3 regions of the Streptomyces cyslabdanicus genome follow, and region 1 is predicted to be linked to each of the others. Evidence: riboswitches for the same ligand, from Rfam matches in the RefSeq annotation. Region 1 holds a riboswitch; each other region holds the start of a gene.
What was found. Region 1 has a riboswitch for cobalamin ahead of ACTYVM_RS02870 (ABC transporter substrate-binding protein). Riboswitches for the same ligand answer to the same signal wherever they lie in the genome.
Positions count from the first base shown of each region.

Region 2: linked by a shared signal. The riboswitch ahead of ACTYVM_RS00285 (cobalamin biosynthesis protein) and the one ahead of ACTYVM_RS02870 (ABC transporter substrate-binding protein) in region 1 are both predicted to bind cobalamin.
Region 3: linked by a shared signal. The riboswitch ahead of ACTYVM_RS14745 (ribonucleoside-diphosphate reductase subunit alpha) and the one ahead of ACTYVM_RS02870 (ABC transporter substrate-binding protein) in region 1 are both predicted to bind cobalamin.

Region 1 is NZ_JBQRUW010000003.1:139,687-147,397, forward strand. It holds gene ACTYVM_RS02850 (MDR family MFS transporter) at 1-1,157, shown strand, start outside; gene ACTYVM_RS02855 ((2Fe-2S) ferredoxin domain-containing protein) at 1,307-2,062, opposite strand; gene ACTYVM_RS02860 (ABC transporter ATP-binding protein) at 2,059-2,874, opposite strand; gene ACTYVM_RS02865 (FecCD family ABC transporter permease) at 2,871-3,959, opposite strand; gene ACTYVM_RS02870 (ABC transporter substrate-binding protein) at 3,956-4,825, opposite strand; cobalamin riboswitch at 5,084-5,289, opposite strand; gene ACTYVM_RS02875 (MerR family transcriptional regulator) at 5,397-6,524, shown strand; gene ACTYVM_RS02880 (hypothetical protein) at 6,674-7,363, opposite strand.
Region 2 is NZ_JBQRUW010000001.1:48,601-56,311, reverse strand. It holds gene cobN (cobaltochelatase subunit CobN) at 1-592, opposite strand, end outside; gene ACTYVM_RS00290 (cobyric acid synthase) at 589-2,097, opposite strand; gene ACTYVM_RS00285 (cobalamin biosynthesis protein) at 2,094-3,035, opposite strand; cobalamin riboswitch at 3,139-3,280, opposite strand; gene ACTYVM_RS00280 (hypothetical protein) at 3,485-3,709, opposite strand; gene ACTYVM_RS00275 (inorganic phosphate transporter) at 3,741-5,021, opposite strand; gene ACTYVM_RS00270 (class II aldolase/adducin family protein) at 5,176-5,913, shown strand; gene ACTYVM_RS00265 (alpha/beta hydrolase) at 6,054-7,181, shown strand.
Region 3 is NZ_JBQRUW010000022.1:152,139-159,849, reverse strand. It holds gene ACTYVM_RS14760 (helix-turn-helix domain-containing protein) at 1-883, opposite strand, end outside; gene ACTYVM_RS14755 (hypothetical protein) at 977-1,231, shown strand; gene ACTYVM_RS14750 (ribonucleotide-diphosphate reductase subunit beta) at 1,144-2,157, opposite strand; gene ACTYVM_RS14745 (ribonucleoside-diphosphate reductase subunit alpha) at 2,157-4,523, opposite strand; cobalamin riboswitch at 4,647-4,782, opposite strand; gene ACTYVM_RS14740 (GNAT family N-acetyltransferase) at 4,845-5,357, opposite strand; gene mctP (monocarboxylate uptake permease MctP) at 5,432-7,042, opposite strand; gene ACTYVM_RS14730 (DUF3311 domain-containing protein) at 7,039-7,338, opposite strand; gene ACTYVM_RS14725 (GntR family transcriptional regulator) at 7,477-7,711, opposite strand, start outside.

The DNA of each region.
Region 1 (7,711 bases):
TGATGCCGGTCGCCATGATCGGCGGACCGCTGGCCGGCGGTTTCATCACCGACCACCTCAGCTGGCGCTGGGCCTTCTACGTCAACCTGCCGCTGGGCGTCGTCGCCCTGCTGGTGTGCTGGTTCACCCTGGCCAAGCTGCCGCGCGGCACCGGCCGGGTGCGCATCGACTGGACCGGAACGGCCCTGCTCTCCGTCTGGATCACTGCGCTGGTCCTGATCACCAGCTGGGGCGGCAACGAGTACGACTGGTCCTCGGCGGTGATCATCGGCCTGGCGGTGCTGACCGTGCTGGCCTTCGTCGCCTTCGTGTTCGTCGAACGCCGCGCCGCCGAGCCGATCATGCCGCTGTCGGTCTTCGGCAACCGTGACTTCTCCCTGGCCGGGGCGCTGAGCTTCATCGTCGGCTTCGCCCTCTTCGGCGGAGTGACCTTCCTGCCGCAGTTCCAGCAGTTCGTCCAGGGCTCCTCCGCCACCAACAGCGGCCTGCTGCTGATGCCGATGATGCTCGCCTCGATGGTGACCTCGCTGGCCGGCGGCCAGATGATCAGCCGCACCGGCCGCTACCGCGTCTGGCCCATCGTCGGCACGGTCCTGATGGCCGTCGGACTGGGCCTGTTCGCCTCGATGGACACCGGCACCTCCCGCACCGTCACCTCGCTGTACATGGTCGTCCTCGGCGCCGGCATGGGCTGCCTGATGCAGACCACCATGCTGATCGCCCAGAACAACGCCCCGCTCAAGGACATGGGCGCCGCCACCGGCGCCGCCACCTTCCTGCGCAACATGGGCGGCTCCCTGGGCGTCTCCCTGCTGGGCTCGATCTACGCCTCCACCCTCACCGACTCCGTCGCCTCCCACGGAGGCATGGCGGCCGGCTCCGGCGGCTCGGCCTCGGTGTCGCAGATGACGCCGGAGATCCTCAAGAGCCTGCCCGCGGCGGCCCGCCAGGTGTTCCAGCAGGCCGTCACCGACGGCGTCAGCTCCGTCTTCACCTGGGGCGCGGTGGTGGCCGCCGCGGGCCTGCTGATCGCCGTGCTCATCCGCCAGGTGCCGCTGCGCGGCTTCGAGGCACCGGCCCCCGCCGACACCTCCGGAGAGCCCGGAGCGGCCCAAGGCGACCAGGAGGCCACCGAGAAGGCCGCGGCCGGCAGCTGACGGCCCCTCGCCTCCCCTCTCCGCTCGCGGATGCGCAGGAGAGGGGACTCTCCCTCCCCGTCAGGGGACGGCCGGGGAGGGAACGCCGCCCGGGCCGGTCCGTCACGGACCGGCCCGGGCGGACTGCGTTGGCGCCGCGGTGGCCGTGATCAGTCTTCCTCGCGGCCTGTCCGGTCCCTCCGGCGCCGCGGAAGCCGGTGCGCCGCTACCGGCCGGCCGTCGACGAGGTGGTCGGCCACGATCGTGGCGGCCGCCGCCGGGTCCACGTGCCCGTACCAGACGTCGTCGGGCTGCACGCTGACCACCGGCGCCTGGTTGCAGGGGAACTGGCACCCCGTCTGCACCACGAGGACGTCGTCGTCGCCGAGCCCGTGTTCCGCCAACCGCCCCACCAGCGCGCGCACGCTGTCGTCCGCGCCCTTGGCCGTGCAGCGCGGCCCGCGGCACACCATGACCTGGTGCCGATGGCCGGTGACCTCCTCCCACGCGGGAGAGGTGAGACCGGGCTCCCCGCCGGTGATCGGCCTGACGGACGCCGCGGCCGCGGCCACGGCGTCCGCGGAGTCGGCGAGCCGGGTGGCGACGAGCAGCCCGGGGCGGTGGCCGGCGCGCTCCCGCCACCAGTACGCCGCGATCCGCCGCAGCCAGGAGTGGCCCGGACCCGAGGCCCCGAGGCGGACCCCGATCAGGACGACGGTCTCGGCGCCCGCGTCGGCCAGCCTGGTCAACTCGGCTGACAGGGACGGCTCGCCCTGCTGCAGGAACGCCGTCGTGGCACCCAACGGCACGGCGGCTCCGTCCAGTTCGGCCCGGCGGTTGGCCTCTGCGAGGGACATGCCGACCAGGACCGTGGCACGGCCCGCGTCGGGGGCCGTTGAGGGGGCGCTCGTACGGTTCTGGCTCATGACGCGGGCCCCTCGGGAAGCAGTCCGTTCCACCGGATGTGCGGCCTGTCGTGCCGCGGGTGCCGCTCCACGGTCGCGTCGACTCCGTAGGCGCGCGCGATCGTGGCCGAGGTGAGCACCTCGGAGGCGGGTCCGTGGGCCACCAGGCGGCCGTCGAGCAGCACGGCGACGTCGTCGCAGTAGGCGGCGGCGAGTTCGAGGTCGTGCAGGGCCGCGACGGTGGTGATACCGAGCCCACGCACGGTTTCGAGGAAACCGAGCTGGTAGCGCAGGTCCAGGTGGTTGGTGGGCTCGTCCAGCAGGAGCACCCCGGGTTCCTGGGCCAGGGCCCGCGCGAGCTGGACCCGCTGGCGCTCGCCGCCGGACAGGGACGACCAGGTCCTGTCGAGCAGATCGCCGACGTCGGTGGCGGCGACGGCCTCGGCGAGCACCGACCGCTCGTGGTCGGCCGCCGCGCCCGCCACGACGGGCCACCGCCCGCGGTGCGGCGTGCGCCCCAGGTCGACGACCTGACGGGCCGTCAGCGGCAGTGCGGTATCGGCCTGCTGTTCCATGAAGGCCACCCGCCGCGCGCGCCGGCGGGCCGGCAGGGCGTACAGGTCGCCGCCGTCGAGGAGGACCCGGCCCGTCCGCGGCCGGCGCAGCCCGGCCAGCGCCCGCAGCAACGTCGTCTTGCCGGCCCCGTTCGGCCCGAGCAGGCCGGTCGTCCTGCCGGGGGCGAAGGCGAGCGTCACGTCCGTCAGCAGCGTGGCGCCGTCGACGCGCACGCCGACGCCCTCGGCGCGCAGCCCCAACGGGTTCGCAGCGATCACGGCTGACCTCCCGAGGCGGACCTGCCGCCTGCCCGGCGCCACAGCAGCCACGCGAAGAACGGCGCGCCCAGCCCGGCGGTGACGACGCCGACGGGGATCTCCTGGTCCGGGAGCACCGAGCGCGCCACGATGTCACTGCCCACCAGCAGGGACGCCCCGACGAGTGCGGACAGGGGCAGCAGCAGGGCGTGGCGCGGGCCGCAGACCAGGCGGACGACGTGCGGCACGACCAGGCCGACGAACCCGATGACACCGGTGTGGGCGACCAGGCACGCGGTCACCAGCGCGGCCGTGGCGACCAGGGCCCAGCGGGTGCGTTCGACGTGGACGCCGAAGGAGCGGGCCGCGGTCTCGCCGAACGCGAACGCGTCCAGGTCCCGGGCGGCCGCGACCATGACCAGCGTGCCGACGACCGCCACCGCGGTCAGGAAGACGGCCGTGCCCCACCGCACCCCGGCCACCGAGCCCAGCGTCCACTCCATGACACCGCGGGCGGCGTTGCGGTCGCCGAGAACGAGCACGACGAACGAGGTGTACGCGCCGCACATCTGCCCCACCGCGATGCCGGCCAGCACGGTCCGCGCGGCCGGCAGGGACCGGGTGCGCGCGGCGGCCAGCGCCAGCACGACGACGACGGCGAGCAGGGCGCCGGCGAAGGCGGCCGCCGGGAGCGCGCCGACCGCCGTGGCGCCGGAGGCTCCGACGCCGAGGACGATCACGGTGACCGCGCCGACGGCGGCGCCGTTGGAGATCCCGAGCAGGTAGGGGTCGGCCAGGTCGTTCCCCGTCAGGGTCTGCAGCACCGCGCCGCAGACCGCGAGCCCGGCGCCTGCCGCGGCGGCTCCCAGAACCCGGGGCAGTCGCAGCTGCCAGACGATCTGGTCGTCCAGCAGCGTGACGGGGGAGCCGCCGAGGCCGAGCCGGCGCAGCACGACGCCGGCCACGACGTGCGGCGGCTCGTGGACCGAACCCACGGCGAGGCCGAGCAGGACGGTGACCAGCAGCAGGACCACGGCAACGGTCAGGCCCGCCGCCGCGCGACCCGCTCCCGCGGGCCGTGCGGCGGGACGATCCTCCACCGTCATGAACGCGGGTGCAGCTTGCTCAGGCCGGCCGAGACCAGGGCGGCACCGTCGGCGAGGCGCACGCCGGGCGTCGTCTCGGAGAACGGCACGACCACGAAGGCCCGGTGCCGGACGGCGGTGAGCTTGCTGAGCACCGGGTCGTTCTCCAGGTAGTCGATCCTGGACTGTGCGCTGTCCCAACCGGCGTCCGCGAACACGATGACGTCCGGGTCCGCCGCGGCCACCTTCTCCCAGCTCACGGTCTTCCAGCCACCGGGCAGCGTGCCGAAGACGTTGTGGGCGCCGACGGCGTCGAGCACGAGCTGGGGTCCGCCGTGGCCGGCGCCGACGAACGGGGCCTTGGTGTTCGAGTCGTACCAGAGCACGTTCAGGCCCTTGCCCGCCGCCTTGGCCCTGAGGTCGGCAAGCTGCTGCTTCTGCTCCTTCCGGAGAGCGGCGGCGCGCGGTGCGACACCGAACACCTCGGCGATGTCGCCCACTTCGTCCCACACCGCCTGGAAGGACACTGGCGGCACCTGCTTGCTGTCGGCGCAGCCGAACGGCGACAGGTAGGACTCGATGCCCTTGGAGCCCAGATCCGCCCGCGTGCCCGCCACCTTGTCGCTGAACGCGCTGGCGTAGGAGGCGTAGAGGAAGTCCGGACGCGCCGCGAGGAGCTTCTCCTTGGTCGGGTACTCCTTGGACAGCACCGGGACGGCGTCGTAGGCCGCCTTCCACTTCGCCGGGACCGCGTCGTCGAGGAACGCCGTTCCGGCCATCTGCGACTGCAGGCCGAGGGCCAACGCCACTTCGGTGGCACCCTGGTTGAGGGTGACCAGCCGGCTCGGCGGTGCCGCGACGGTCGTGGTGACGCCACACCTGCTCACGCTCACCGGCGCCGGGCGGCTGCTCCCGGCCGCCGCGGCGGGCTTGTCGGCCGCGGGCGCACCCGTACAGGCGCCGAGCGCACCGACGAGCAGGAGCGCGGCAGCGGCGAGGCCGGGGCGTAGGGAAGGCGCGGGGCGTGTGAAACGCGCGGCGCGCAGGGAACGTACGGCGCGTAGGGAACGTACGGCGCGTAGGGAACGTACGGATCGAAACGGACGCAGGGGACCGCTGGGCACGATGCTCTCCAAAACCCTCGTGGAACATGTCGCGCCGTGACCGGTCTCCTGGCTTCCGCGTCAACGCTCCGAGGCCGACCTTCCCAGGTGGCTCGTTCCCGATCCACCCAGTGGCCCTGACCGCTCCGGGAGCCGTCAGCGAGGGCCGCGGAACTCCGCGGCTACAGTGGCGAGGGCCGCACCGGCTTCCGACCGGTTTCCCGTACACCACGGCAGTCATACGCTACCAAGCCGCTGGTGGCGCAGCCGCGAGAGTGTCCCGTAGGGAGCACCGCCATGCGCAGCGCGCGGTACCGGCAGCGAAGCGCTTGACCCTCACGTGGCGTCAGGCCGCATGGTCGGTGGCGTGGAAGAGCACCTGACCGTGGGACGTGTGGCCGAGTTGGCCGACGTGACCGTCCGCACGCTGCATCACTACGACGAGATCGGCCTCGTGCAGCCGTCCGCGCGGACCTCGGCCGGGTACCGGGCCTACTCGGCGGGCGACGTGGAGCGACTGCGGGGGGTGCTCGCCTACCGGCGGCTGGGCTTCGGACTGCGCGAGATCGCGGATCTGGTCGACGACCCGGCCACCGACGCGGTCGCGCACCTGCACCGGCTGCGCGGCCTGCTGCTGGAACAGCGCGACCACGCTGCCGCCATGGTGGCGGCCATCGACACGGAACTGGAGGCACGGGCCATGGGGATCAGGACGCCACCGGAGGAACAACTGAAAGTGTTCGGCGCGCAGTTGTACGAAGTCATCGGGTCCGCGTACCCGGCGACGCGGCGTACCGAGCCGCGGATCGCCGCGAGGATCTGGGACGCGCTCGGGGACGCGCGGACGGTACTGAACGTCGGGGCCGGCACCGGCTCCTACGAGCCCCCCGACCGTGACGTGATCGCGGTGGAACCGTCGGCGGTCATGCGGGCGCAGCGTCCCGCGGGCGCGGCGCCGTGCGTGGCCGCCAGCGCGGAAAGCCTTCCGTTCGAGGACCAGTCCTTCGACGCCGCGATGGCGGTCAGCACCGTTCATCACTGGGCGGACCCTGTCGCGGGGCTGTGCGAGATGCGGCGCGTGGCCCGCCGGGTGGTGGTGTTCACGTACGACGCGAGTGCCACCGGCTGGGGTGAGCGGTTCTGGCTGACTCGCGACTACCTGCCCGAATTCGCCGACCTGCTCGCCGACTGGCCTTCACTGGCCGACCTGACCCGCGCGATCGGGGGCCGCGCGGAGCCGTTGCTCATCCCGTGGGACTGCGCTGACGGCTTCTTCGAGGCCTACTGGCGCCGGCCCGAGGCATACCTGGACGACCATGTGCGCCGCGCGGTGTCCGTATGGACCAGAGTCGGGCCGGAGGCCGAGCAGCGGGCGGTCAACAGGCTCCGCGACGACCTCTCCTCAGGCCGGTGGGCCGAGCGCAACCGCGACCTCGTCGCTCTCGACACGGCAGAACTCGGCCTGCGCCTGCTCGTAGCCTGAACCGGCCGGTCCAGCCCAGCAGCGGCACCAGGGCACCCCGGAGCGCGTTACGTCCACCTCGGTACGGCGGGCCGCCGCCGCGCCGGCCCTGCGGCTCCGCACATGATCGACCGGACGGCTCGCGGCAAGATCCCCCAGGCGCCGAGTCTTTACTGCTGCTCGATGCTGATGGCGGCGGTGTTCCCGGCGGTGTCCATGCTGAGCGCGACCTTGCCGAATGCGAGGTTTTCGACCTGCATGCCGCCCTTGTCGAGCATGGCGGGCAGCTTGGTCTGGATCCAGGTGCGGACCCTGGCGTTGTCGATGCCGTCGAGGTCGGCGGCCGTGACGCAGTCGGTGAAGATGGCGACCTGCTCGGAGGAACTGCCCTTGGGGAATCCGACGCTGTTGCAGGACAGGCTGAGGATCCCCCGGTCGGTGTCGGTGATGGCGTGTGCGACGAAGGAGGGGGTGCCCTTGGCTTCGCCGAACCAGTCGCGGGTGGGCGGCAGGCCGGCGATGCTCTCCTTGGCACCCTGCTTCTCCCAGGTGACGCCGTGGCTGGTCATCTTGGCGACCCAGGGGGCGATGTCTCCGCCGAGAGCAGAGGTACTGGTCTCGTCGAGATCGCTGCCCTTGACGTCTTTGCTCGGGGCATCGCCCTTCCGGGCAGCCGACTTCGGTGACGCGGTGTCGGTCGGGGCGCTGCCCTTGGCGGAGCTGGTGTGGTCGCCGTTCTTGCTGTCTCCGTCGCCGACGACCGAGCCGATGATGCCGATCACGACGAACAGAGCGAAGACGCCGAGACAGCCAAACCCGACGATCTTGCCCGCGCTGCGTCTCTTCGGCGGCTGGGGCATGGGCACCCCTGGCTGCTGCGGGCCACCCCAACCGGGCTGCTGGGGCTGTTGCGGGTAGTGCTGGCTCATTGGTTCCCCTGGGGCAGGTTGTTACGTGTTGCCCTCGTGTGACTGGTGAAGGACGTGTGCAGTTGCCTTGAAACGGTGAAAGTCACCCGATTGATACCAAACTCGGCAGTGGGTCCGCGCCTTGTACGCCGCGCGTGCACCGGAGGTCCGACTCGGAGGAAGCTCTCTGCCTTGTAGCCGGGCAGCGGGGAAGGTCGCGAGCGCGCGGGGAATGCTTGCCGGTACGGGCCCGGCAGGCGTATCTATGTCACGTCCGCTGTGACGTCAGGTCCGTCTCAA
Region 2 (7,711 bases), on a different contig from region 1:
CGTCCGCGCCGCGCAGCGAACCGCAGTAGACGGGAAGGGCGTTGGCGCCGTGCGCCTCGATCGCGTCGCACAGGGTGTCCACGAACGCGGTGTTGCCGCTGAGTTCGTGGGCGCGGTAGAAGAGCACGCCGACGGTCGGGCGGCCTTCCACGAAGGCGCGTTCGCCGTGGACGCCGTACTCCGGCATCCGCTGCGGCTCCTCGAAGCCCTCACCGGTCAGCAGCACCGTGTCGGACAGGAACCGGGCGAGTTCCGCGAGGTTCTCCGGGCCGCCCTCGACGAGGTACTTCAGCGCCTCCGCCACGACTCCGGCCGGCACCGACGACTCGGCCATCAGCTCGGCGTCCGGTACGGCCTCTCCGCCCAGCAGCACCGTCGGGACGCCGGAGGCCCTCAGCGCGGCGAGCCCGTCCTCCCAGGCGCGCTTGCCGCCGAGCAGCCGTACGACGGCGATGTCCGCGCCGTCGAGCAGCGCCGGAAGCTCCTCGCCGACGTCCACGCGGGTCGGGTTGCCGATCCGGTAGGAGGCCGCCGAGGCTCGGGCGGCGAGCAGATCGGTGTCGGCGGTCGACAACAACAACACTGTGCTCATGCGGGCGCTCCCGGTGGAATGAAAGGCAGTCCTTGCGGCGCGCCGGACTCGATGAGCCGCCACAGCGCGTCCGTGTCCGCGTGCTGTTCGATCAGGTCGCCGAGCCGGTCGAGCTGCTCCTCGCGCAGTGCGGCGAACGAGGTGTCGGGCGCCGGCACGAAACGCCGGCCGGCGGCGGCCGCCACCTCGCGCAGGAAGGCCCGGCGGAAGCCGTCCGACTCCAGGGAGCCGTGCCAGTGGGTGCCCCAGACGGCACCGACCCGGCACCCGTCCAAGAAGGGACTTCCGCCGGTGACTTCGGCGACCCCGTGGTGGATCTCGTACCCCTCGACCCGTTCGCCGAGGGCTTCGCCCTGCGGCCGGGTGAGGGTCTTCTCGCGGGCGAACCGGACGCGTACGGGCAGCAGTCCGAGGCCGTCCACGTGTCCGGCCCGCGACTCGACGTCGTCCTCGACGTGCTCGCCGAGGAGCTGGAAGCCGCCGCAGATGCCGAGTACGGGCCGCCCGTCCGCCGCCCTTCTCGCGAGGGCGCGCGCGAGCCCGCGCTCCCGCAGCCACTCCAGCGCCCTGACCGTGCCCCGCGTGCCGGGTACGACGACGAGGTCGGCGTCGGTCAGTTCCTCGGGTCGGTCCACGAACCGCACGACGACGCCCGGTTCGGCGGCGAGCGCGTCGACGTCGGTGAAGTTGGACATCAGCGGCACGGCGCAGACGGCGACCCGCAGCACGTCCTCGCCGACCGGCGGCGCCACGGTGGACTCCCGCACGGCGCCCCGCAGGGAGACCCTCAGCCCGTCTTCCTCGTCGATGCCGAGCCCGTGCCGGAACGGCAGCACGCCGTACGTACGCCGTCCGGTGAGCCCGTGCAGCATGTCGAGGCCGGGTTCGAGCAGGGAGACGTCGCCGCGGAACTTGTTGACGAGGAACCCGGCGACGAACTCCTGGTCCTCGGGCGACAGCAGGGCGAGCGTGCCGAAGAAGGAGGCGAACACCCCGCCGCGGTCGATGTCGCCGACGACGAGCACGGGCAGCCGCGCGCCGCGCGCGATCCCCATGTTGACGATGTCGGTGCGGCGCAGGTTGATCTCCGCCGGGCTGCCCGCCCCCTCGCAGATCACCGCGTCGTACGTGCTCCGCAGCTCGGCGAGGCAGTCGAGGACGGTGCCGAGAAGCTTCTGCTGCCGCCCGCCGTGGTAGCCGCGGGCACTCATCTCTCCCACCGGCTTCCCCAGCAGCACCACCTGGCTGCTCTGCTCGCCGCCCGGCTTGAGCAGCACCGGGTTCATCAGCGCGGTCGGCTCGACGCGGCACGCCTGGGCCTGCATGGCCTGCGCCCGCCCGATCTCGGCGCCCTCGCGGGTGACGAAGGAGTTGAGGGACATGTTCTGCGCCTTGAACGGGGCGACCTTCACGCCCTGGCGCACCAGCCACCGGCAGATGCCGGCCGTGACGACGCTCTTCCCGGCGTCGGAGGTGGTGCCGGCGACGAGCAGACCGCCGCTCATGACGTCCGTCCTCTCTTCAGCAGCCGTACGCCCGCGCACACGCCGAGCGCGAGCCAGCCCACACGGCGGGAGAGCCGTACCGCGCGCTCGATGTCACCCGGCCGGACGGCGCGTCCGGCGCCGTTGAGCACGGGGCGGTGCTCCACGCGCCCGGCGTACGAGAGCGTGCCGCCAAGGCGCACCCCGAGCGCCCCCGCGAACGAGGCTTCCACCGGACCGGCGTTGGGGCTCGGGTGCTGGCCGGCGTCGGCGCGCCAGGCGCGTACGGCACCGCGCGCGTCGTCTCCCGCGACGGCCGCCAGGGCGGCGGTGAGCCGCGCCCCCGGCCAACCGGCGAGGTCGTCGAGCCGGGCCGAGGCCCAGCCGTAGCGGCGGTAGCGGGGGGACTTGTGCCCGACCATGGCGTCCAGGGTGTTGACCGCGCGGAAGCCGAGGAGCCCCGGCACACCGGCGGCGGCGCCCCACACCAGCGCGCCCACCACCGCGTCGGAGGTGTTCTCGGCGACGGACTCGACCACGGCGCGGGCGATCCCGTCGGCGTCCAGCGCCTGCGGGTCGCGCCCGCACAGATGCGGCAGCCGCGCCCGGGCGCCGTCGATGTCCCCGGCCTCCAGCGCGCGCCCGATCACCCGCGCCTCCCGGGCGAGGGAGGTCCCGCCGACGACGGCCCAGGTGGCGGCGGCGGTCAGCGCGACGGACGCGGTACGGGAAGGACGCAGGGCGGACGCGGCCAGCGCGGCCGACGACACGACGCCCCCCACGCACACGGCGGTGTGCAGGGCGCCCCAGCCGCGGTGGTCCCGCCACAGCGCGCGTTCCACGGCACCCGCGGCCCGTCCGAACACGGCGACGGGGTGCCCGCGGCGCGGATCGCCGAGGAGCAGGTCACCGAGGAGGCCGGCGGCGGCGCCGTACGCGAAGTCGCGATCGGCACCCATCGGGTCAGCCGGTCGTGCGGTCGGTCAGTGAGTTACTGGTGAACCTCGGTCGGCAGCCGCGCATGGCGATACATGTCCTCACTCAGGGTGTCCACGCCCTGGTTCGACGAGACCGGCGGTGAGAGTTCCTGACTCCCGGGGATGTTCATCCCCGGTCACAGTGGCGGGACCGCGCCGGATTCGCACCGGACTTCCTCTCCTGCCGCCGTATGTGGCTACGGCAGTCCACCACGCACCGCGAACACCCGTCAACCTGCCGTTGACCTGCGCAGGGGTACTGAGATGAGGCCCACACCCCGGGGCGGGCCGGACGGGAAAACCCGCCCTTCCCGGGCCGTCGCGGGGACGGTCCGGCAAGAGCGGGTGACGTGGTGACGTGTGGGTCGGGCGGGACCCGTCACGCGGATCCGACCCGGTCGCCAGGGTCCCGGGCGCGCCGGGCAGTACGGCTACGCCATGATCAGGTGGATCCCGTAGGCCACCGCGGCGGCGCACGCGGCGAAGCAGGCGTAGGCGCCGGTGACCGCGAGGACCCCGCTGCCGTCGCCCTGGGCGACGGCCCGCTCGCGGCGGGAGAGACCGGCGATGCCGAGGGTGAACAGGGCCACGAGGCCCACCGTGACGCCGAGGCTGACGCCGAAGACGGAGCCGAGGGCCGCCCAGTCGATCTTCATGGTGTTCTCTTCCTTCTGCCTGGACGCGGGCTCAGACGGCGGCGGCCGGCGGGGGCGCGACGGACGCGGGGTCGGTGGCGGGCGCGGAGGGCTGGGCGGGGATCGTGGCCGTGAGCGCGTCGGTCACCGGGGAGGCCGGGGGCGGGATGACGGCGGCGATGGCCTGGGTGACCACGCCGGCCGGCTCCTCGGTTTCGGCGTCGGTGCCGGTGTTGTTGACGTTGGTGTGGTCGACGACCTCACGGCGGGAGATCTTCCAGATCGCGGCGCTGGAGGCCACCAGGAACACGGCGACGAGGCAGGTGCCCCAGGCGCCGAGCCGGGTCACGGCCTCCGCGCCGGCCCCGACCAGAGCCGCGGCGGGCAGGGTGAGCGCCCACGCGACGGCCATGCGGGTCGCGGTGGACCAGCGGACCACGCCGCCCTTGCGGCCCAGGCCCGCGCCCATCACCGAACCCGAGACGACGTGCGTGGTGGACAGGGAGAAGCCGAGGTGGGAGGAGGCCAGGATGGCGGTGGCCGCGCTGGTCTGGGCGGCGAAGCCCTGCTGCGGCTGGAGGTCGGTCAGGCCCTTGCCCATGGTGCGGATGATGCGCCAGCCGCCGATGTAGGTGCCGAGCGCGATGGCCAGACCAGCGGAGAGGATGACCCAGGTGGGAGGGTTCGAGCCGGGGGCGAGGGCGCCGCCGGTGACCAGGGCGAGGGTGATGACGCCCATCGTCTTCTGCGCGTCGTTGGTGCCGTGGGCCAGCGAGACCAGGCCCGCGGAGGCGATCTGCCCCGCGCGGTGGCCCTTCTCGGCCGCCCTGCCGTGCGATCGCGACTTGCTGCCGATGCCGTACGACAGCCGGGTCGCGACCAGCGCGGCCAGACCAGCGACGACCGGGGCGGCGACCGCCGGGATGAGGACCTTGGTGAGCAGGACACCGCCGTGCACGGCGCTGAAGCCGGCCGAGGCGATGGTGGCGCCGATCAGACCGCCCATGAGGGCGTGCGAGGAGCTGGAGGGGAGTCCGACCAGCCAGGTCAGCAGATTCCAGAGGATCGCGCCCACCAGGGCGGCGAAGATGACCTCGGGACGGATGCCGCTCTCGTCGACGAGACCCTTGGAGATCGTGTTGGCGACCTCCACGGAGAGGAAGGCGCCCACCAGGTTCAGCGCGGCGGACATGGCCACCGCGACCTTGGGCTTGAGCGCGCCGGTGGAGATGGTCGTGGCCATCGCGTTGGCGGTGTCGTGGAAACCGTTCGTGAAATCAAACGCGAGTGCGGTGATCACCACCATCGCGAGGATCAGCGAGAAGCTTTCCATTTACCCAGGCAATCGTTCGAGCGTCATTGGCGCGTTGAACGTAGGTAACCCGGGTGAACGGAAGATGAACTGAGGCGGTCATCGCGGTGTTCCTTCCCGCGTTCCGGCGGACAGGAACGGCCGCTCGCGGGAGGTGTCCTGGCAGGATCGGCGCATGACCGAACAGCGGCGGGACCGAGCGGACGCACGAGGCGAGCGGGCCAAGGCGCGAGGGGCCGGGGCGGACGTGTCCGGGGACACGGCGCGCGCCTGGCGGGAGCTGGTCGCGGCGGCCCGCCGCACGGTGTCGGACGGGCTGGTCGTCGGCACCTCGGGCAACGTGTCCGTACGCGTCGGCGACACCGTCCTGGTCACCCCCTCGGGCGTCCCCTACGACCGGCTCACGGACGACGACGTCACCGGCGTCGACCTGGACGGCAGGCAGGTGCTCGGCACCCTGGTGCCGACCAGCGAACTGCCCATGCACCTCGCCGTCTACCGCGGCACCGACGCGGGCGCCGTCGTCCACACCCACGCCGTGCACGCGACCGCCGTCTCGACGCTCGTCACCGAGCTGCCGCTGATCCACTACATGGCCGGCGCGCTCGGCGGCCCCGTCCGGGTCGCCCCGTACGCGACGTACGGCACCGAGGAACTGGCCGGGAACGTGCTGCGCGCCCTCGCCGGCCGCACCGGCTGCCTGCTCGCCAACCACGGCACCCTCACCCACGGAGCCGGCCTCGACCAGGCCTACGACCGCACGGCCCAGCTGGAGTGGATGTGCCGTGTGTGGCTGGCGGCGTCCAGCGTCCCCGGCCTGGCACCGGCCCTGTTGACGCCGGAGCAACTGGCGCAGGCGGGGGAGCGGCTGCGGGCGTACGGACAGCAGGGGCAGGGGCAGGGGCGGGGGTAGAGAGGGGAGGGAGCCGGGGCGGAGATCGGGAAGGGCTGCGGCGAGGAATGAACGGCGCTCTTCATGGAACCCGCGCGAACATGTCACCCCGACCCTCCGTCCCACTGGCCGGTGACCGGGTGCGCCAGGACACTGGAGCCGTGCCCACTGCCAAAGCGACGGCCGCGGCCGTCACCGCAGCCCTGGCGGCCGGCGCGGCGAGCGTCGCCGCGGGCCGGCTCGCCAGCGACGCCGCGCTCAAGGCGCTCCCGGGCCGGCCCCTGCCCACCGAACCCCGGCTCACCGTGCACGGCACGGCCGCCGGCCGGATCAGCCTCACCCGGGACCTCGCCTCCCTGCGCCCGGGCACCTACGGACTGGCGGGCGACGGCTCCCACGCGGTGGTCGGCCCCGTGCTGCCCACCGCCCCGCACCGGCCCGACACCGTCGTACGCCGGCTGGAACGCGTCACCCACGGCGTCCTGCAGCGCGGCGACAAGGTGTGGCTCACCCCGAACCTGCACGTCGGCAACCCGCGCAGCGCCCTCGGCATCGAGCACGCCGACGTCGACGTCCCCGGCGAACTCGGCCCGCTGCCCGCCTGGTTCGTGCCCGGGGTGCGCGAGACCTGGGTGATCGCGGTGCACGGCCTCGGCAGTACCCGCGAACTCCCCATGAACATCCTGGGGTTCCTCCACCGCCGGCACTTCCCGGTACTGGCCCTCGCCTACCGCGGCGACCTCGGCGCGCCCCGCCCGCCGGACGGCCTGAACCACCTCGGCGAGACCGAGTGGCGGGACTTGGACGCGGCGATCCGCTACGCCCTGCGGTACGGGGCCGAGCGGATCGTGCTGCACGGCTGGTCCACCGGCGCCACGATGGCGCTGCGCGCCGCCACCCGCTCGGCGGTGCGCGAGCGGATCTCCGGACTCGTGCTGGACTCCCCGGTGCTCAACTGGGAGGTGACGCTGCGGGCCCTGGCCCGGGCGCGGCACACCCCGGGCCCGCTGCTGCCGCTCGCCGTGCGCGCCGCGCAGGGGCGCACCGGTCTGTACGGCGACCGCCTGGCCGAGGCGACGGACCCGGAGGGGCTCACCGTACCGACGCTGATCTTCCACGGCCCGGGCGACCGGGTGGCCCCCTGGCAGCTCTCCCGCCGCCTCGCCGAGCGCCGCCCCAACCTGGTCGCGCTGCACATGGTGCCGAGCGCTCCGCACGGCGCGATGTGGAACGCCGACCCCGAGGGGTACGAGGAGTCCCTGCGGCGCTTCCTGACACCGCTGATGTGAGGCGGCGGCACGGTTCCGTTTCGCCCCGCCTCCCCCGCCCCGGGAGCGGTGTCGGGACAGGTCTGCGGCACCCTTTGGAAACCGGCCGGACGGCGCCCGGCAGGGGTCCTCTTGGTCCTCCCTTGGCCTTCTCGATCGCCTGCCGTGACATTCCGTTTGGGTTTTCGGACCGTCAACCGGAAGACTGCACCCGTGACGTCCCGTATCCCGCGCGACTCCAGGCTTCGCATCGTCCGCCCACGACCCCTGGCCGCCGCCCCCCGAGCCGTGAACCAGCGGCAATCGCGCCGCCCCGCCCCGCGCCCGCCGGAGGGCACCCCGGCACCCGCGGAGCTGGCCAGAATGGCGCGCTCCCTTCTGGCCGGCGCGGCCCGCGTCGCCCGCTGGGCGGACGCCGCCCTCGGGCCCGGCCGCCAGGGGCCGACGGCCGACGACAAGGCCACCCTCTCCGACGCGACCGCCGAACGGGCGGCTGCCGATCTGGGCCTGACCGCCGCACAGGTCCGTGCCGACTGGGACACCGCCCGGCT
Region 3 (7,711 bases), on a different contig from region 1:
CCGCCGCCGTCCCGAACCCCGTACGATCCGCGATCGTGTCCATGGTCTCGTCCGTCCCCTCCAGCAACCGCTGTGCCAGCAGCACGCGTTGGCGCAGGAGCCAGCGGTAGGGAGTGGTGCCCGTCTCCTGCTGGAAGCGGCGGGCGAAGGTACGCGGCGACATATGGGCGCGGGCGGCGAGCTGCTCGACGGTGACCTCGTGGTCCAGGTGTTCCTCCATCCAGACCAGCACCTCGCCCACCGTGTCGCAGGAGGACTTCGGCAGCGGCCGCTCGACGTACTGGGCCTGCCCGCCGTCGCGGTGCGGGGGCACCACCATCCGCCGGGCGATCCTGTTGGCGACCTCCGGGCCCTGCTCCTTGCGCACGATGTGCAGACAGGCGTCGATGCCGGACGCGGTGCCGGCCGAGGTGATCACCGGGTCCGCGTCCACGTACAGCACGTCCGGCTCGACCACGGCCCGCGGGAACCGCCGGGCCAGTTCGTCCGCGTGCCTCCAGTGCGCCGCGCAGCGCCGCCCGTCCAGCAGGCCGGCGGCGCCCAGCACGAAGACGCCCGAGCAGACGCTGAGCACCCGCGCGCCCCGGTCCACCGCCCGGCGCAGCGCGGCCAGCAGCTCGGGCGGGTAGCCGCGGGAGGTGACGGCGTCGGCGGCCGGCACCGTGATCAGGTCGGCCTCCTCCAGCCGGTCCAGCCCGTGCGGCGTCGAGACCGTGAGGCCGGGGACATGGGTGCGCAGCGCCGGGCCCTCCGCGGAGACGACCGCGAAGTCGTACACCGGCAGCCCCTCGTCGCTGCGGTCCAGTCCGAACACCTCGCAGACCACGCCGAGCTCGAAGGGGTGCACTCCGTCCAGCAGCACGGTGGCCACGTTCTTCAGCATGGGGCCAGTGTGCCCCCGCGGTGGCAGGATTTTGAAGGTGTACGGCAGTCCTGCCACTCACGGTGAGGAGTACCCGGCGCCACAGTGGTGTCCATGACCACGACACAGCTGCAAGGCCTGATCTCGATGCTCTTCGTCCTGGGGCTCCTGGTCCTCATGGTCCTGCCGTCGGTGATCGGCATCGTCCACGACCGACGTGCCGACCACCGGATCCGTCAGGCCCAGGAGGACCGGGAGGCCGGGGAGATCCTCGACGAGGCTCAGAAGTCCTCGTCGAGGTCGACGGTGCCCTCCACCGCCACCTGGTACGCCGACGGGCGCCGCTCGAAGAAGTTGGTCAGCTCCTGAACGCCCTGGAGCTCCATGAAGGAGAAGGGGTTCTCGGAGCCGTACACCGGGGCGAAGCCGAGGCGCGTCAGGCGCTGGTCGGCGACGCACTCCAGGTACTGCCGCATCGAGTCGGTGTTCATCCCCGGGAGGCCGTCACCGCACAGGTCGCGCGCGAACTGGAGCTCGGCCTCGACGGCCTCCCGCAGCATGTCGGTGACCTGCTGCTGGAGCTCGTCGTCGAAGAGGTCGGGCTCCTCCTTGCGCACGGTGTCCACCACGTCGAAGGCGAAGGACATGTGCATCGTCTCGTCGCGGAACACCCAGTTGGTGCCGGTGGCCAGACCGTGCAGCAGGCCGCGGCTGCGGAACCAGTAGACGTAGGCGAAGGCGCCGTAGAAGAACAGGCCCTCGATGCACGCGGCGAAGCAGATGAGGTTGAGCAGGAAGCGCCGGCGGTCCGCCTTCGTCTCCAGCCGGTCCAGCTTCTCCACCGAGTCCATCCACCTGAAGCAGAACTCGGCCTTCTCCCGGATCGAGGGGATGTTCTCCACCGCGGCGAAGGCGGCGGTGCGGTCCTCGGGATCGGGCAGGTAGGTGTCGAGCAGCGTCAGGTAGAACTGGACGTGGACGGCCTCCTCGAAGAGCTGGCGGGACAGGTACAGCCGCGCCTCGGGGGAGTTGATGTGCTTGTACAGCGTCAGCACCAGGTTGTTCGCCACGATCGAGTCACCGGTGGCGAAGAAGGCCACCAGCCGTCCGATCAGGTGCTGCTCGGCCGGGCTCAGCTTGGCGAGGTCGGCGACGTCCGAGTGAAGGTCGACCTCCTCCACCGTCCAGGTGTTCTTGATGGCGTCCCGGTAGCGCTCGTAGAAGTCCGGGTAGCGCATCGGACGGAGCGTCAGTTCGAAGCCGGGGTCGAGCAGGTTCTTGGTCTCGCTGGTCATTACTGGCAGGCCTCGCAGGACTCGGGGTTCTCAAGGGAGCAGGCGATCGCGTCGGCGTCCGGCGCCGCCTGCTGGACAGGGACGGTGGCGGGAGTCTGGGCCCGGGCCGCGCGGGCGATACGGGTCGCCGGGCGGGAGCGCAGGTAGTACGTCGTCTTCAGGCCCTGCTTCCAGGCATAGGCGTACATCGAGGAGAGCTTGCCGATGGTCGGCGTCTCCATGAACAGGTTCAGGGACTGGGACTGGTCCAGGAACGCGGTGCGCGCCGCGGCCATGTCGATCAGACCGCGCTGCGGGATCTCCCACGCCGTGCGGTACAGCGTCCGCACGTCCTCGGGGATCCAGGCGAAGCCGGCCACCGAGCCGTTCGCGTCGCGCAGTGCCTCGCGGGTGCGGGCGTCCCAGACGCCGAGCGCCTTCAGGTCGTCCACCAGGTACGAGTTGACCTGCAGGAACTCCCCGGAGAGCGTCTCACGCTTGAAGAGGTTGGAGACCTGCGGCTCGATGCACTCGTACACGCCCGCGATCGAGGCGATGGTGGCGGTCGGGGCGATGGCGAGCAGCAGCGAGTTGCGCATGCCGACGGCGGCGATCCGCTCGCGCAGGGCCGCCCAGCGCTCCGGCCAGGTCAGCTCGACGTCGTAGTGGTCGGGGTGCAGCACACCCTGGGCCGTACGGGTCTTCTCCCACGCGGGCAGCGGGCCGTTGCGCTCGGCGAGGTCGGCCGACGCCTCGTACGCGGCGAGCATGATCCGCTCGGCGATACGGGTGGACAGGGCCTTGGCCTCAGGGGAGTCGAAGGGCAGCCGCAGCTTGAAGAACACGTCCTGGAGGCCCATGGCGCCCAGGCCCACCGGCCGCCAGCGGGCGTTGGAGCGCCCCGCCTGCTCGGTCGGGTAGAAGTTGATGTCGACCACGCGGTCCAGGAAGGTGACGGCGGTGCGGATGGTCTCGTCCAGCCGCTCCCAGTCGATGTCCCCGCCGGCCACGAACGCGCCCAGGTTGACCGACCCCAGGTTGCACACCGCCGTCTCACCGTCGTCGGTGACCTCCAGGATCTCCGTGCAGAGGTTGGAGGAGTGGACGACGTGACCGGGCTGCGCCGTCTGGTTGGCGGTGCGGTTGGCGGCGTCCTTGAAGGTCATCCAGCCCTGGCCGGTCTGCGCGAGGGTGCGCATCATACGGCCGTACAGCTCGCGGGCCGGCATGGTCTTGCGCGCCAGTCCCCGGGCCTCCGCGGCGCGGTACGCGGCGTCGAACTCCTCGCCCCACAGGTCGGTCAGCTCCGGCACGTCCGCGGGGGAGAACAGCGACCACTGCCCGTCGGCGTTCACCCGGCGCATGAACTCGTCCGGGACCCAGTGCGCGAGGTTGAGGTTGTGCGTCCGGCGGGCGTCCTCACCGGTGTTGTCGCGCAGCTCCAGGAACTCCTCGATGTCGGAGTGCCAGGTTTCCAGGTAGACCGCGGCGGCGCCCTTGCGCCGGCCGCCCTGGTTCACGGCGGCCACCGAGGCGTCCAGGGTCTTCAGGAACGGCACGATGCCGTTGGAGTGCCCGTTGGTGCCGCGGATCAGCGAACCGCGCGAGCGGATGCGGGAGTAGGCGATGCCGATGCCGCCGGCGTGCTTGGACAGCCGGGCGACCTGGAGGTAGCGCTCGTAGATGGAGTCCAGCTCGTCCTTGGGGGAGTCGAGGAGGTAGCAGGACGACATCTGGGGGTGGCGCGTGCCGGAGTTGAAGAGCGTGGGGGAGGAGGGCAGGTAGTCGAGGCGGCTCATCAGCCCGTAGAGCGCCTCGACCTCGTCGACGGACCGCGCGGTGTCGTCCTGCGCGAGGCCGGCCGCGACCCGCAGCATGAAGTGCTGGGGCGTCTCGATCACCTTGCGGGTGATCGGGTGCCGCAGCAGGTACCGGCTGTGCAGGGTGCGCAGGCCGAAGTAGCCGAAGCGGTCGTCGGCGGCCCGGTCGATCAGCGCGTCCAGGCGGTCGGCGTGGGCGCGTACGAACTCCGCGGTCCGGTCGGCGACGAGGCCCTCGCGGTGGCCCACGGTGACCGAGTCGGTGAAGGAGGCGACGCCCTGGGAGGCGGCCTCGGCGCGGATGGTGAGGGTCAGCAGCCTGGCCGCCAGCCGCGAGTAGGCGGGGTCCTCGGAGATGAGCCCGGCGGCCGCCTCCGTGGCCAGCTCACGCAACTCGGCCTCGTCGGCCCGCGCCGACCGGCCGCGCAGCGCGGCGGCGGCGACCCGGCCGGGGTCGGCGTCGGGGAGGTCGGCGGTCAGCTCGGTCAGGGTCCGCAGCAGTACGGCACCTGGACCGTCGGTTTCCGTGGCTGTGACTGAAACCGGGTCGGCTGGCGCGATGGTCACGTGGAGCTCTCCCTCGCTCGGCACGGAGCCTCGCACAGGGCAGGGGGCAGCACACGAGCGCACGCGGCGCCGCGCCCACCAGCCCATTCCGCGAGGCCCGGACGTCAGGGCACCCGGACCGGACGGCCGGGCGCGCTGTCGGCAGGTCCTCGGACTGACGCTCGTGGCGGCCCATGGGGCATATGCGCACGAGTACACCGTTGCGGGACAGTTCCGGATTCGCACCGGATTCCCCTGCGGCGACAGTGAGCACGAGCATACATCTTGTGCTGAGTGAGTCGGGCACCCCCATATGTTGTGCCGCGTCGACTCCGGAGCGTGTCAGAATGTCAACTCGTAGGTGAGCAGCGCGATGTCGTCCAGCTCCGGGAGCGGGTTCCAGTCCCGCCCCGGCGTGCGGACGAAGCCCAGGCGCTCGTAGACGCGGTGGGCGGTACGCATGGAGCTCTGGCTGGACAGCACCACGCGGACACAGCCCTCCACGGTGCGTGCCCGGTCCAGACAGGCCCGTACGAGGGCCTCGCCGACTCCTCTGCCGCGCGCCGCGTGCGCGACCGCGAGCATCCGTATCTCGGTTTCCCCGGGGCCGGCGAGGTCGGCCATGGGACCGGCGCCGGGGACGAAGGTCACGCCGCCGAGCACCTTCCCGTCCGCCACCGCCACCGCCACCAGCACCTCGGCCGCGGCCGCCCGCTTGGCCACGTCCCGCAGCTCGACGAGATATCCGTCGCTCTCGCCGAAGTCCAGCAGCCCGTCCTGGAGGTAGGCCTGGGCGGTGATCTCACCGAGCGTGCCGTACTCGCCGGGTTCCACCGGCCGGATCGCGAAGTCCATGGGCCCGAGTGTGCCGCACGGGCCCGGCCGCGGGCCGCCGGATTTCTCTCCGGCGGCCCGCGGGGTGCCCGGTGCTACTGCGGGGCCGCCGCCGTGGTCGGCGGGAGCTCCACCTCGACGCCCGGGTCGCCGGCGTCCGCCGTGTAGTCCTCCGGCCGGGTCTCGTCCACGCCCTCGGGCGCCCTGACCGCCCTCAGCACGAACGTCAGGACCACCACGACGGCCGCGTTGAGCACGAACGCCGTCAGACCGAGGTAGCCGATCTCGCCGAGGCCCGGGATCTCCTTGGCCGAGCCGCCGAAGTGCTTCTGCGTCGGCGAGGCGACCCCGTAGGCGGCGACCGTGCCGTAGACCATGCCGACCGCCCAGCCCGCCAGCAGCGCCCAGCGGTGGAACCAGCGCGTGAACAGGCCGCCGACCAGGGCCGGGAAGGTCTGAAGGATCCAGATCCCGCCGAGCAGCTGGAAGTTGATGGCGACCGTCTTGTCCATGGTCAGCACGAACACCAGCGCGCCCACCTTCACCAGGAGCGACACGATCTTGGAGACCCGGGTCTCCTCCTTCGGTGTCGCGTGCGGGCGGAGGAAGTCCTTGTAGATGTTGCGGGTGAACAGGTTCGCGGCCGCGATCGACATGATCGCCGCCGGCACCAGCGCGCCGATGGCGATCGCCGCGAACGCCACGCCCGCGAACCAGTCCGGGAACATGTTCTCGAACAGCTGCGGAATGGCCAGCTGGCCGTTCTTCACCTGCACGCCCGCCGCGATCGCCATGAAGCCCAGCAGCGCGAGCAGGCCCAGCATCAGCGAGTACAGCGGCAGGATCGTGGTGTTGCGGCGGATCACCTCCCGGCTGCGCGAGGACAGCGTCGCAGTGATCGAGTGCGGGTACATGAACAGCGCGAGCGCGGAGCCCAGGGCCAGCGTGGCGTAGGTCCACTGGCCGGCCGCCGCCGGCACCAGAGAGCCCGACCCCGTCTCGGTGAACTTCTGGCCCGCCTTGGCGAACACCTCCGAGAAGCCGCCCAGCTTGATCGGGATGTAGATGATGGCCACCGCGATCACGAGGTAGATCAGGGTGTCCTTCACGAACGCGATCAGCGCGGGCGCGCGCAGCCCCGACGAGTAGGTGTACGCCGCCAGCACACCGAAGGCGATCAGCAGCGGCAGGTCCTTCACGAACCAGTGGGTGCTCTCTCCGCCGCCGACGCCCATCACGTCGAGCACGGCCTGGATGCCGACGAGCTGGAGCGCGATGTACGGCATGGTCGCGAGGATGCCGGTGAGCGCCACCGCCAGCGACAGGCCCTTGGAGCCGAACCGGCCGCGGACGAAGTCCGAGGTGGTCACGTATCCGTGCCGGTGGGACACCGACCACAGCCGCGGCAGGAACGTGAAGATCAGCGGGTACACCAGGATCGTGTACGGCACCGCGAAGAAGCCCGCCGCGCCCGTCGCGTAGACGGCGGCCGGCACGGCGACGAAGGTGTAGGCGGTGTACAGGTCGCCACCGAGCAGGAACCAGGTCACCCAGGTGCCGAACGACCGGCCGCCCAGGCCCCACTCGTCCAGGCTGTGCTCGTTCTCGGCCCGGCGCCAGCGCGCGGCCAGGAAGCCCATGACCGTGACGAGCAGGAAGAAGAAGACGCAGACGCCGAGCGCGACGCCGTTGACACCGTCCTTCACTTCACCGCACCCCCGTCCTCGGCCGTGGCGGGGTCGGCGGTCCGGGCCGCCTGCGGGGCCCGGGTGGCGCGCTGGTCACGCTGCCACAGCCGGTACGCGGTCATCGTCAGGGCCGCGGAGAGGAGCACCCACAGCATCTGGTACCAGTAGAAGAAGGGGATCCCGATGAACACCGGGTCCGTCTTCGCGTACGACCCCACCCACAGCAGCGCCACGAAGGGGGCGGCGAGGCAGAGGGCGATGGCGACCCGTAAAGGCGTCACCACCGCTCTGGTGGCTTCCGGGGCATTCGACATGTGGCGACTCCGTCCCCTAGCTGATCACCGGCGAGCGTGCGGTGCGCAGGCAATCTAGGTCACGGTGCCACGGGTGCGGAATCCCTCGTGCGCATGACGCCGAGGAACCGCCACAAGATCCTTACTCCCCCAACGCCCTTAGTCCTGCGGGCGTTTGAGCCGTGCCACGAACTTGTAGCGGTCCCCGCGGTACACCGACCGCACCCACTCCACCGGCCGTCCCTCGCGGTCCACGGAGTGCCGGGAGAGCAGCAGCATCGGCAGGCCCACGTCGGTGCCGAGCAGGCCCGCCTCGCGCGGAGTGGCCAGCGAGGTCTCGATGGTCTCCTCGGCCTCGGCCAGATGGACGTCGTAGACCTCGGCGAGGGCGGTG